DNA from 2 places in the Kineococcus auxinigenes genome. Region 1 is predicted to be linked to the other one. Evidence: predicted binding sites of a transcription regulator. Region 1 holds the regulator's gene; the other holds the start of a gene.
The links. Region 1 encodes LexA, which represses DNA repair genes until DNA is damaged. Its sites were predicted from a motif close to TCGAACANNTGTTCGA; they were not measured.
Positions count from the first base shown of each region.

Region 1 (5,833 bases):
GCTGGGCGAGCGGTTCACCCGCCTGGAGCGCCGGGACGTCGGCGACGGCGTCGTGCACCGGGTGCTGCTGCTCGACGAGCGCGGCGCCGACGCGTTCGAGGCCGCCGACCCCGCGGACGCCTACGCACGGGCGCTGCTGCACCACCTGTCCGGGGCGCCCGGCGGCAGCAGCGGCACGACCGCCCCCAGGACCGCCGCGACGTGAGCACCCCCGCCCCGGCTCACTCCGCGCCGGGGTCGTCCTCCTGCCCCGCCAGGAAGCGCTCGAACTGCGCCCCCAGCTCCTCCGCGGAGGGCAGGTAGGCGTTCGCCGCACCCGCGCCCCGGTCCTCGTCGCCGCGGGCGTCGTACTGCTCCTCCAGGGCCAGCACCACCGCCGCGGCCTCCGGGGACTGCTCGACCTGCGCGTCGACCTCCACGCGGGTGGCCGAGGCCGCCTCCAGCAGGGTGTCCACCGGCAGCGCCAGGCCCGTCTCACCGGCCAGCGTGCGCACCAGCACCGCAGCCGCGTCCGGGTAGTCGTTGGCCGCCAGGTAGTGCGGCACGTGCGCCAGGACGGAGAGCACGTCCCGGCCCGCCTGCGCCCCGCGCAGGTGCAGCAGGGCGGACGCGTGACCGGGCACCCGCGCCTGCACGTCCCAGGTGCGGTACCCCTCCAGCAGCTCGGGGCGGCTGGCGCTGGCGGTCACCCCGCTGGGGCGGGTGTGCGGCACGGCGGTGGGAGCGGCGCTGAGCACGATCGTGCGGTGCACGCCCAGCCGGTCCGCGAGCTGCCAGACGGCGCGGGTGAAGCGCTCCCACTGCACGTCCGGCTCCGGCCCGGTCAGCAGCAGCAGGGCCGACCCCTCGGCGTCGCGCAGCAGCTCCAGCTGCAGCACCGGCGCCTCGTACTCCTCCCACCGGTCCCCGGCGAAGGTCATCACCGGCCGGCGGGCGCGGTAGTCGTGCAGCTGGTCCACGTCGAAGGTGGCGACCGGCTCGTGCTCGCACACCTCGCGCAGGTGCTCCACGGCCAGCCGCACGCCGCTGCCGGCGTCGACGAAGCCCGACAGCGCCACGACGAGGTGCGGCTCGACCAGCACCGGTGGCGTGCCTTCGAGGGTGTACAGCGACCCGGGATCCAGCATGGGCCCATTCTCGCCCGCGCGGGCGGGCGGTGCCGACGGGGCACGGGCGGCGGGGGGCGGGTGGCGGGTGGCGGGGCGCTCAGCCCCGGGCGGCCGCCGTGGCCGGCTCGCCCGCCGAGCGCTGCAGGGCGGCGCTGCGCTCGGCGCGCAGCTGCTCGATGGCCGCCTCGAAGTCGGCGAGGGAGTCGAACGCCTGGTAGACGGACGCGAAGCGCAGGTAGGCCACCTCGTCCAGCTCGCGCAGGAACGGCAGGGTGGCCAGGCCCACCTGGTGGGCGTCGATCTCGGCGGCGCCCTGGGCGCGCACGGCCTCCTCCACGCGGTGCGCCAGCAGCGCGATGTCGTCCTCGCTGACCGGGCGCCCCTGGCACGCCTTGCGGACACCGGTGGAGATCTTGGCGCGGCTGAACGGCTCGGTGGCGCCGGAGCGCTTGACCACCGACAGGCTCGCGGTCTCCAGCGTCGTGAAGCGCTTGGAGCAGTTCGGGCACTGGCGACGGCGGCGGATGCTGCTGCCGTCCTCCGTCGTCCGCGAATCGACCACGCGCGAGTCGGCGTGCCGGCAGAACGGGCAGTGCACCCCTGGTTCCTCCCACGCGGCGTCCCGGCCGCCCGCGCAGCGCCCGGCCCCGGTGGCCGCGGCGGTACCCGGGGGCGGCCCGGGGTCCTGATCGTGGGGCGACGGTACGTCGCCGGTGACGGCGGCGGCAAGCCGCGCGGGACGTCTGTGGACGCCGGCGGGGGCGCGACCGCCGGCCGGCCGGGGTCCGGTCGTGGTCAGTCCAGCTCGGGGAGGGTCAGGCGCTGGCCGGCCTGGAGGGCCTGCGAGGCGAGGCCGTTGACCTCCGCGATGGTGACGGCGACCTCCCGCCAGTCCTCACCCGGCGCCAGCTCGGCGGCGATCTGCGACAGGGTCTGCCCCGGCAGCACCGTGACGACGTGCGGCGCGGCGCCCGGAGCGCCGCCGGCCGCGGCGGGCTCGCCCACCGCTGCGGACACCGCCAGCACCACGCCCGCGAGCACACCGGCCGCCGTGCAGGTCGCGCTCAGCCGCCCGCGGCGGGTCAGCCGCAGCGGGCGACGCCCCGGACCGCGCCGCGCGGCGGGGCGGGTGGGACGGGTGCGCCGCACCGCGCGGGCGCAGCGGGCGGCGGGAGCCGGGCGCGGCGCGGACGACCGGCGGGCGGCGGGGACCGGGGCGAGGGCGGTGCTGCTCACGGGTGAGGACCTCCGGCTCGGGAGCCGCCTCGAACGGGTGTTCGAACCGGCGTCGATGTTGTACCACCGCTGTGCCGGTGGCGCGCAAGCCCCGCCGCGGGCCGGTGCCCGGCGCGCTCGGGGTGCGGGAGCACCGTGCCACCCGCCTCCGACACGTTCGAACACCTGTTTGAGCTCCCGGCCGCGCACGGGTAGCGTGATCGCAGCCGCGCGCCCGCGGCGGCCGGGGACGACGGGGAGTCGACGTGACGGACGTGCTGGACGGGGACGACCGCGGCCGGGCCGGGGCGTCGGTGCACCCGCTGCCCGACGGGCCGCTGGACCGCGCGGGGCTGACCGCCCGCCAGCGCAGGGTCCTGGAGACGATCCGCGAGGCGGTCGAGCGCCGCGGCTACCCGCCGAGCATGCGGGAGATCGGCCAGGCGGTCGGCCTGACCAGCCCCAGCAGCGTCGCCCACCAGGTCAAGACCCTCGAGCGCCTGGGGTACCTGCGCAAGGACCCGAGGCGCCCGCGCACCCTGGAGGTGGTGGCCCCCGGCCCCGCCCACGGCGTCCTCACCGGTGATGACGCCACCGCCGCCGACGAGCGCCCCGCCGTGGCCTACGTGCCCCTGGTGGGCCGCATCGCCGCCGGCGGCCCCATCCTCGCCGAGCAGCTCGTGGAAGAGGTCTTCCCCCTGCCGGCTCAGCTGCTGGGCGCCGGTGAGCACTTCGTGCTGCGCGTGGTCGGCGACTCGATGGTGGACGCGGCGATCTGCGACGGCGACTGGGTGGTGGTGCGCCAGCAGCCCACCGCGGAGAACGGCGACGTCGTGGCCGCGATGATCGACGGGGAGGCCACCGTCAAGGTGCTGCAGCGCCGGGACGGGCACGTGAAGCTGCTGCCGCGCAACGACCTCTACGACCCGATCGACGGCGACGAGGCCGTGGTGCTGGGGCGCGTGACCGCGGTGCTGCGCAGCCTCTGAGACCGGTGCCGCGGCGCGTGTCGGCCGGCGTTCACCCGCGCTAGCGGCCGACCGGCACGACCGCCTCCACCGCCGCCTCCACCGCCAGCCGCGGGGAGGTGAGCACCGGCACGTCCAGGTCGCGCAGCAGCAGCGCCGCTCCCACCATGCTGGCCTGAGCCATCACGACGACCTCCACCGGCGGTTCCAGCGCGCGCACCGCGCAGCGCACGGCGTCCGCGACGCTCGCGGAGTACGTCAGCACGTCACCGGACTCGAAGGCGGACCAGGTGTCCGGGCAGCGCACCTCGACGAACCGCACCTCGCGGCCCGCCGCGGCCGCCGACTCGTGCAGCAGCGGCCGCAGCGTGGCGGCCGCCTCGTCCAGGGAGCTGACCAGGGCGATGCGCCGCCCGGCGAGCACCGCCGCCTCCGCCATGGGCCGGTCCACGCGCAGCACCCGCACACCCGCCCGCTCACCGACGCGCTCGGCCTCCGGTCCCGTCTCCGAGCACGTGCTCACGACGACGTCGGCGCCCTCGGCGACCAGCCGGCGCAACCGGTCGGCCAGGGCGCCGCGCACGCTCGGGGCCCCGTGCTCGCGCGCGGCCGCCAGCAGGCCGGTGTCCACCAGGTGCCGGTCGGCGACGGTCTCGTCGCGCTGGTTCAGGAGGTCGCGGAAGGTGCGCACGTGGGCGTGCGCGGTGTGCAGGAAGCCGACGGTGGCCACGGGGCGAGGATGCCAGGTGCGGGCCCGCGGGTCAGCCCCTGGTGCGTCCCGCACACGGTCTTCACCCGCCCGGCGCAGCCGCGGCGGCGTCCAGGCGGCGCAGCGCCTCGCGGGCGACCTCGGGCGAGGCCGTGGGCCAGAAGGCCGGCAGGCTCTCGCGCAGGAAGCCGCCGTAGCGGGCCGTGGCCAGGCGCGGGTCGAGCACGGCCACCACGCCGCGGTCGCCCGAGGCGCGCACGAGCCGGCCCGCCCCCTGGGCCAGGCGCACCGCGGCGTGGGCGGCGGAGACCGTCAGGAAGCCGTTGCCGCCGGCGCTGTCCACCGCCCGGGCGCGCGCGGACATCAGCGGGTCGTCCGGTCGCGGGAAGGGGATGCGGTCGATGACCACCAGCTGGCAACCCGGCCCGGGCACGTCCACGCCCTGCCACAGCGACAGCGTGCCGAACAGCGAGGTGGCCGGCTCGTCGGAGAAGCGGCGCACCAGGCGGGGCAGGCGGTCCTCACCCTGGCACAGCACGGTGCGGCCGGTGCGCTCGCGCACGCCGGCGGCGGCCTCCTCGGCGGCGCGCCGCGAGGAGAACAGCCCGAGGGTGCGCCCACCCGCGGCGTCCACGAGCGCGGCCAGCTCGTCGAGGACGGCGTCGGCCACGCCGGAGCGCCCGGGCGGCGGCAGGTGGCGGGCGACGTAGAGGATGCCCTGGCGGGCGTAGTCGAAGGGGCTGCCGACGTCCAGCCCCGTCCACGGCACCACGTCGCGGCGACCGGCGCGCAGGCCGAACGCCCCGGCCACCGGCTCGAAGGAGCCGCCGAGGGTCAGCGTGGCGGAGGTGGCCACCACGGTGCGGTCGGTGAAGACCCGCTCGCGCAGCAGCCCGGCCACGGACAGCGGCGCCACGTGCAGCGACGGCGCGCGAGAGCCCCCCGGGGCGCCGGCGGTGACCCAGGCGACGTCGTGCTCGGAGTCCTCCGCGAGGCGCTCGGCGACGGTGAAGACCTCCTGGACAGCGGCGCGGGCGAGGTGGCGCGCGCCGCGGGCCTCGGCGTCCTCCTCCTTGCCGGCGCCCTCGGCGGCGGTCTTCAGGTCGCTCAGGGCTGTGCGGGCCGCGTCGCGCGCGGCGGTCACGGCCGCGGCCAGCGGCGCGGGCCAGTCCTCCAGCCTGCCGGGCGGGGCGTCCTCCAGGGCGGCCTCCAGGGCCGCGGCGGCGTCCTCCAGCGCCTCGCTGACGATGCCGGCCGAGCGGCGCAGGCGCCGGGCCGCCGCCCCCAGGACGGCGGCGGACAGCTCGGCGGTGGCGACCGCGGTGACGCGGTCGGCCAGCTCGTGGGCCTCGTCGGCGACGAGGACGTCGTGCTCGGGCAGCAGCTGCCCGGAACCCTCCAGCGCGTCGATGGCGGTCATGGCGTGGTTGGTGACCACGACGTCGACCTCGCGGGCGCGGGCGCGCACCCGCTCGGAGAAGCACTCGGCGGCCACCGGGCAGCGTTGCGCGCCCAGGCACTCGCGGGCGGAGACGGCCACCTGCCGCCAGGCGCGCTCGCTGACGCCGGGGTCCAGCTCGTCGCGGTCCCCCGTGGTGGTGCTCGCCGCCCACTCGCGCAGCCGGACCACCTCCCGGCCCAGCCGGCCGGCGTCGCCGGCGCCGCCCGTGCCGGCGACCGGCGCGGGCACGTCGAAGAGCGCGGCCTCCTCCACGGGGAAGCCGCCGTCGAGCTTGTTGCGGCACACGTAGTTCGCGCGGCCCTTGAGCAGCTCCCACGTGGGCTCGCGGCCCAGCTCGCCGGTCAGGGCGCGGGCCAGGCGCGGCAGGTCC
Region 1 is NZ_JBKBCT010000048.1:10,574-16,406, reverse strand. Features, by position in the region: gene ACRYR9_RS13600 (pilus assembly protein CpaE) at 1-205, shown strand, start outside; gene ACRYR9_RS13595 (proteasome assembly chaperone family protein) at 222-1,127, opposite strand; gene nrdR (transcriptional regulator NrdR) at 1,207-1,707, opposite strand; gene ACRYR9_RS13585 (LysM peptidoglycan-binding domain-containing protein) at 1,905-2,345, opposite strand; gene lexA (transcriptional repressor LexA) at 2,591-3,313, shown strand; gene ACRYR9_RS13575 (aspartate/glutamate racemase family protein) at 3,354-4,022, opposite strand; gene ACRYR9_RS13570 (ATP-dependent DNA helicase) at 4,084-5,833, opposite strand, start outside.

Region 2 (5,833 bases), on a different contig from region 1:
CCTCGGCGTCGGGGGCGTCGGGGGCGTCGGGGGCCAGGCGCTCGTCCCACACCTCGTTCAGCCGCGCGGTCAGCCGCTCGGACAGCCGGCGCGAGTTCGCGAAGACCAGCGTGGAGCGGTGCTCGGCCACCAGGTCGACGATGCGCTCCTCCACGTGCGGCCAGATGCTGGCCCGGCGCGGGTCGCCGGCGGCCTGGCCGGTCAGGTCGTCCTCGTCGGCCGGGCCGCGGCCGGAGGAGTCCAGCTCGCTCATGTCCGGCACGGGCACCACCACGCGCAGGTCGAAGCGCTTGGTGGACGGCGGCTGCACCACCGTCACCGGCCGCCCGCCCGAGACCCACTCGGCGACCGTGCCGACCGGGCGCACCGTCGCCGACAGGCCCACCCGCTGCGCCGGCTCCCCGCCGGCGGCGGTGACCAGGGCGTCCAGCCGCTCCAGCGACAGGGCCAGGTGCGCGCCGCGCTTGGAGCCGGCCATGGCGTGCACCTCGTCGAGGACCACGGTGCGCACCCCGCGCAGCTGCTCGCGCGCCTTGGACGTCAACAGCAGGAACAGCGACTCGGGGGTGGTGATGAGCACGTCGGGCGGGGTGCGGGTGAACGAGCGGCGCTCGTCGGCGGGGGTGTCGCCCGAGCGCACCCCCACCCGCACCTCCGGCACCGGCAGGCCCAGGCGCTGGGCGGCCTGCCGGATGCCCGTCAGCGGGCTGCGCAGGTTGCGCTCGACGTCCACCGCCAGGGCCTTCAGCGGCGAGACGTACAGCACCCGGCAGCGCAGGTCGCGGTCCTCCGGCACCGGCTCGGCGGCCAGGCCGTCCAGCGCCCACAGGAACGCCGACAGCGTCTTGCCGGAGCCGGTGGGCGCCACCACGAGGGCGTGCTGCCCGCGGCTGACGGCGTCCCACGCGCCGAGCTGCGCGGGCGTGGGCGCCTCGAAGGCGCCGGTGAACCAGGCGCGCGTGGCCTGGGAGAACCGGCCCAGCACCTCCGCCGCGCCGGGCGTCGCACCGCCGGGTGCCGCCTCCGGCCCGTCCGGCCCCGCGCCGCGGCCGGCGCCCTGCGCGACGGTGCTCTCGGGGGCGGGTCGCGCGGCGCGGGGGGACATGCCGACATCCCAGCACCCCCCTCCGACACGTGCCCGCCGTCGCCGCACCGGCGGCTCCGTGGCACCCTGCCCGCGTGCGAGTCAGCGAGTTCTGGACCCTGGTGGAGGACGAGTTCGGCAGCGCCTACGGACGCTCCCTCGCGCACGACCAGGTCCTGCTGGCCCTGGCGGACCGCACCCCGCTGCAGGCCCTGGACGCCGGGGTCGAGCCCAAGGCCGTCTGGCTGGCGCTGTGCGACGCGATGGACGTGCCGCCGGAGCGGCGCCTGGGCAGGGACCGGCCCCCGAGGCGCTGACGAGCCGTCCGCCCGGGACCGGGTTCAGCCGCGCAGCCACCACAGGCCGGCGCCGGTGGCGCGGGTGCGCAACCGGTACAGGCTCGTGGAGGCGGCGATGAACACGTCGGTGCCCTCCGGCCCGCCGAAGCACAGGTTCGCCACGACCTCGCCGACGACGACCTCCAGCAGCCGGGTGCCGTCGGGCGCGAAGACGCTCACCGCGTCGCCGTTCGAGGTCCACACGTTCCCGGCGGTGTCCACGCGGAAGCCGTCGGCCAGGCCCCGGTCCACCGTCGTGAAGACCCGGCCGTTCTTGGCCACCGGCCCGCCGGGGCGGGCGTCCGGCCCGCGCCCGCCGGGGGTGCCGCGGCGCACGTCGTAGACGCGGATCAGCCGGTTCGAACCGCTGCCCGGCACGCGCGCGGCGGAGGTGTCGGCGACGTACAGCAGCGACTCGTCGGGGGAGAACGCCAGCCCGTTGGGCTCCTCCACGTCCGCCACCACCACCCGCAGCTCGCCCGTGCCCGGGTCCAGGCGGAAGACGTGGTTGTCGCCGTACTCGCGGAACCCCTCGTGCCCCTCCTCGGGCACGCTGATGCCGTACGGCGGGTCGGTGAACCACACCGCGCCGTCGGAGGCGACGACGACGTCGTTGGGCGAGTTCAGCCGCGCCCCGCCGGACGAGGCGGCCAGGACGGTGGTGGAGCCGTCGGGCTCGCGCCGCTCCACCGAGCGCCGGCCGTGGCTGCAGAAGACCTCCCGGCCCTCGCGGTCGAGGGTGCGCCCGTTGGTGAATCCCGCGCGCTCGCGGTCCACCCGCAGCCCGCCGGCCTCGTCCCAGCGCAGGACGCGGTCGCCGGGGATGTCGCTGACGAGCACCGCCCGCTGCTCCGGCAGCCACAACGGGCCCTCGGCCCACGTGCTGCCGGTGCCCAGGCGCTCGAGGCGCGTGCCGGCGGCCACGAGGTCGCCCCCGCGCTCGTCGAGGACCTGCGGCCGGCCGGGTGTGTCGCTGGGGGTGCTCACGGGCGCTCCGTCGCTGCTCTGCGGGACCCGCCGGCCCGGCGGGTGAGCGGGCAGCGTAGTGCCGCGGTCGGGCGGGCGGGGCCGCCGGCGCCGCTAACGGCCGCCCTGCCGGCTCGCCCGGCGCATCCCCGCCTGGTGCTCCAGGCGTCGCAGCAGCTTGGCGGCGGTGTCCTCCACCGGCCAGCACCGCAGTGCACCGCCGGCGCGCACGGCGACGCTCAGCGCGCCGGCCAGGACCGGCTCGGCCGGCCCGCCACCGGCGGCCGACAGCACGCGGCGCAGCGGTGCGGGCAGCCCGGTCAGCGGGTCGGCCACCTCCACCAGGTCGGGGTAGCGCTCGGCGAGCACGACGCGCCCGGCGCCCTGACGGCGGGCGTCGGCGCGGAACTGCTCCAGCGTGCGGCTGTGGGCGTGGCGCGAGGTCAGCGAAGGGTCGTACACGCCGGTCAGCCCGGTGCGCAGGCAGCGCAGGCCGAACTCGCGGTCGCCGTGGCGCAGCGCGGTGAACGTGCCGTCGCCGTGCAGGCCGACGCGCAGCGCGTCGGCGCGGCGCAGGGAGACGTTGCCCATCCACAGCCGGCGCAGCACCTCCTCGCTCCCGTGGCGCTGCCAGGCGCCGACGCAGCCGAGGTACTCGGCGGCGTAGAAGCGGGTGGCGAACTGCCCCGGGGCACGGGGGTGGGGGACGGTGGTGGGCATGTGCCCGACCACCACCAGCTGCTTCCCCCGGAGGTGGTGCCGGGCGTGGCCGGTGACCAGGCCCGGCTCGGCGACGACGTCGTCGTCGATGAAGAGGACCACCTCGCCGGTGGCCGCCCGCAGCCCCGCGTCGTTGGCGCCGGTGGCTCCCGCGCCGTGCACCTGCACCAGGCGCACGCGCGCGTCGCGCTCGCTCAGGGCCCGCACGTCGGCGGCGGTGCCGTCGTCCTCGCCCGAGGCCGGGTGGTCGACGACCACCACGAGCTCGCCGGTGGCCGGGTCGTCCAGCAGGGGGCGCAGGCACGCGGCCAGCGCCCGGCGGCGACGGTGGGTGGGCACCACGACGCTCGTGCTCGGCAGTGCTCGGCCGGTCGCCTCGTCGCTGGTGCCGACGTCGGGGCTGCGGTGGATCACTGTCTGGTTACCTCGCTCGGTGTGTCGGGGTGCGGCGCGCGGGCTCGTCCGCACCTGGTCCTCGTGCAGGGCGCGCCGGGTCCCGGGGCGCCCCGTGGGGCGGTCGCGACTGTAGGGGGTGGTGGCCCTCCGCCGAGGGACGAGTGGTGCGCGCCACCCCCTGCGACGGTGCCGCCGCCGGCGCGGCGACGGGTGCGTCGACCCGACCGGGGCGGTTCGCGGCTGGGCATCGAACACCTGTACGGATAGGATCGCCGGTGTTCCACAGGGGGCCGTCCGGTCCCGCTCTCCACACGCCGGGCCACGTGCGCGGCTCGTGTCGGAGGCGGGTCGTAGCGTTCCCCGGGTCGGAAGAACACACCGGGCCGAAGCGTCGGCCACCCCAACCCGAGGTGAGGACATGCCCGCTCCCGCGGACCGCGAGAAGGCCCTCGAATCCGCCCTGGCCGCGATCGACAAGTCGTTCGGCAAGGGCTCCGTCATGCGTCTGGGCGACGAGAGCCGCCCGCCCATCGAGGTCATCCCCACCGGGGCGATCTCCCTCGACGTCGCGCTCGGCATCGGCGGCCTGCCCCGCGGGCGCGTCGTGGAGGTCTACGGCCCCGAGTCGTCCGGCAAGACGACCGTGGCCCTGCACGCCGTCGCCAACGCGCAGAAGGCCGGCGGCATCGCCGCCTTCATCGACGCCGAGCACGCGCTGGACCCCGACTACGCCGCCAAGCTGGGCGTGGACACCGACGCGCTGCTCGTCTCCCAGCCGGACACCGGTGAGCAGGCCCTGGAGATCGCGGACATGCTGATCCGCTCCGGGGCCCTGGACATCATCGTCATCGACTCCGTGGCGGCCCTGGTGCCCCGCGCCGAGATCGAGGGCGAGATGGGCGACAGCCACGTCGGCCTGCAGGCCCGCCTCATGTCGCAGGCCCTGCGCAAGATCACCGGTGCGCTGAACCACTCCGGCACCACGGCGATCTTCATCAACCAGCTCCGCGAGAAGATCGGCGTGATGTTCGGCTCGCCGGAGACCACGACCGGCGGCAAGGCGCTGAAGTTCTACGCCTCGGTGCGCCTGGACGTGCGCCGCATCGAGACGCTGAAGGACGGCACCAACCCCGTCGGCAACCGCACCCGCGTCAAGGTCGTCAAGAACAAGGTCAGCCCGCCGTTCAAGCAGGCCGAGTTCGACATCCTCTACGGCCACGGCATCTCCCGGGAGGGCGGTCTGATCGACCTCGGCGTCGAGCACGGCTTCGTCCGCAAGTCCGGCGCCTGGTACACGTACGAGGGCGACCAGCTCGGCCAGGGCAAGGAGAACGCCCGCGCCTTCCTGCGCGACAACCCCGACCTCGGCGACGAGATCGAGAAGCGCATCAAGGAGAAGCTCGGCATCGGTGCCCGCGTCGACGCCCCGGCCGAGGTCGAGGCCGAGCCCGCGGTGACGTTCTGAGTCGAGGCTCGCGCGGTCAGCGGCCTCCCGGTCCGGAGGAGAACCCGGACCGGGAGGCCGACCCGCACGACGTCGCCCGCGCCATCGCGCTGCGCCAGCTGACGATGGCGCCGCGCACGCGCGCCCAGCTGGCCGAGAAGATGGCCGCCAAGGACGTCCCCGAACAGGTCGCCACCGACGTCCTCGACCGCTTCGAGGAGGTCGGCCTCGTCGACGACGGCGCCTACGCCGAGGCGTACGTGCACTCCCGTTCCCGCAGCCGCGGCAAGCGCGCCCTCGCGCAGGAGCTGCGGCGCAAGGGCGTGGACGACGAGACCGCCCGCGAGGCCCTCGAAGGGGTCGGCGACGAGGTGGAGGAGGGCGCGGCGCGCGAACTGCTGCGCCGGCCGCTGGCCGCCACCCGCGGCCTGGACCGCGCCGCGCGTCAGCGTCGCCTCGCCGGGGTGCTCGCCCGGCGCGGCTACCCGCCGGGCCTCGTCATGCGCCTGGTGCGCGAGGCGATCGGCGAGGACGAGGCCGCCGTGGACGACGACCCGCTCGACTGACCTCGGCGCGCGCCCGCCGCACCGCCTGGCTAGCCTCCCCGCAGCCCCGACGAGGAGGATCCGTGAGCATCACGTCCCTGCTGGACCTGCGCTTGAAGCCCGAGGCGCTCGCCGACGCCCCGGCGGTCATCACCGAGACGCTCGAGGCCACCCGCGCCTTCGAGGGCAACCTCGGGGTGGACGTCCTGCGCGACACCGCCGACGAGACCCACGTGCTCGTGCTGGAGCGATGGGAGTCCCTGGAAGCCGACGACGCCTACCGTGCCTGGCGCGCCACCCCCGAGGGCGCCTCGCGCCTCGGTGAACTGCTCAGCGCGCC
Region 2 is NZ_JBKBCT010000051.1:68-5,900, reverse strand. Features, by position in the region: gene ACRYR9_RS14015 (ATP-dependent helicase) at 1-1,105, opposite strand, end outside; gene ACRYR9_RS14010 (DUF3046 domain-containing protein) at 1,180-1,401, shown strand; gene ACRYR9_RS14005 (SMP-30/gluconolactonase/LRE family protein) at 1,426-2,409, opposite strand; gene ACRYR9_RS14000 (glycosyltransferase family 2 protein) at 2,503-3,522, opposite strand; gene recA (recombinase RecA) at 3,923-4,969, shown strand; gene ACRYR9_RS13990 (regulatory protein RecX) at 4,966-5,514, shown strand; gene ACRYR9_RS13985 (putative quinol monooxygenase) at 5,577-5,833, shown strand, end outside.
Region 2: a site for LexA is predicted at 3,752-3,767, ahead of recA (recombinase RecA). Genes of this name have one in related genera too.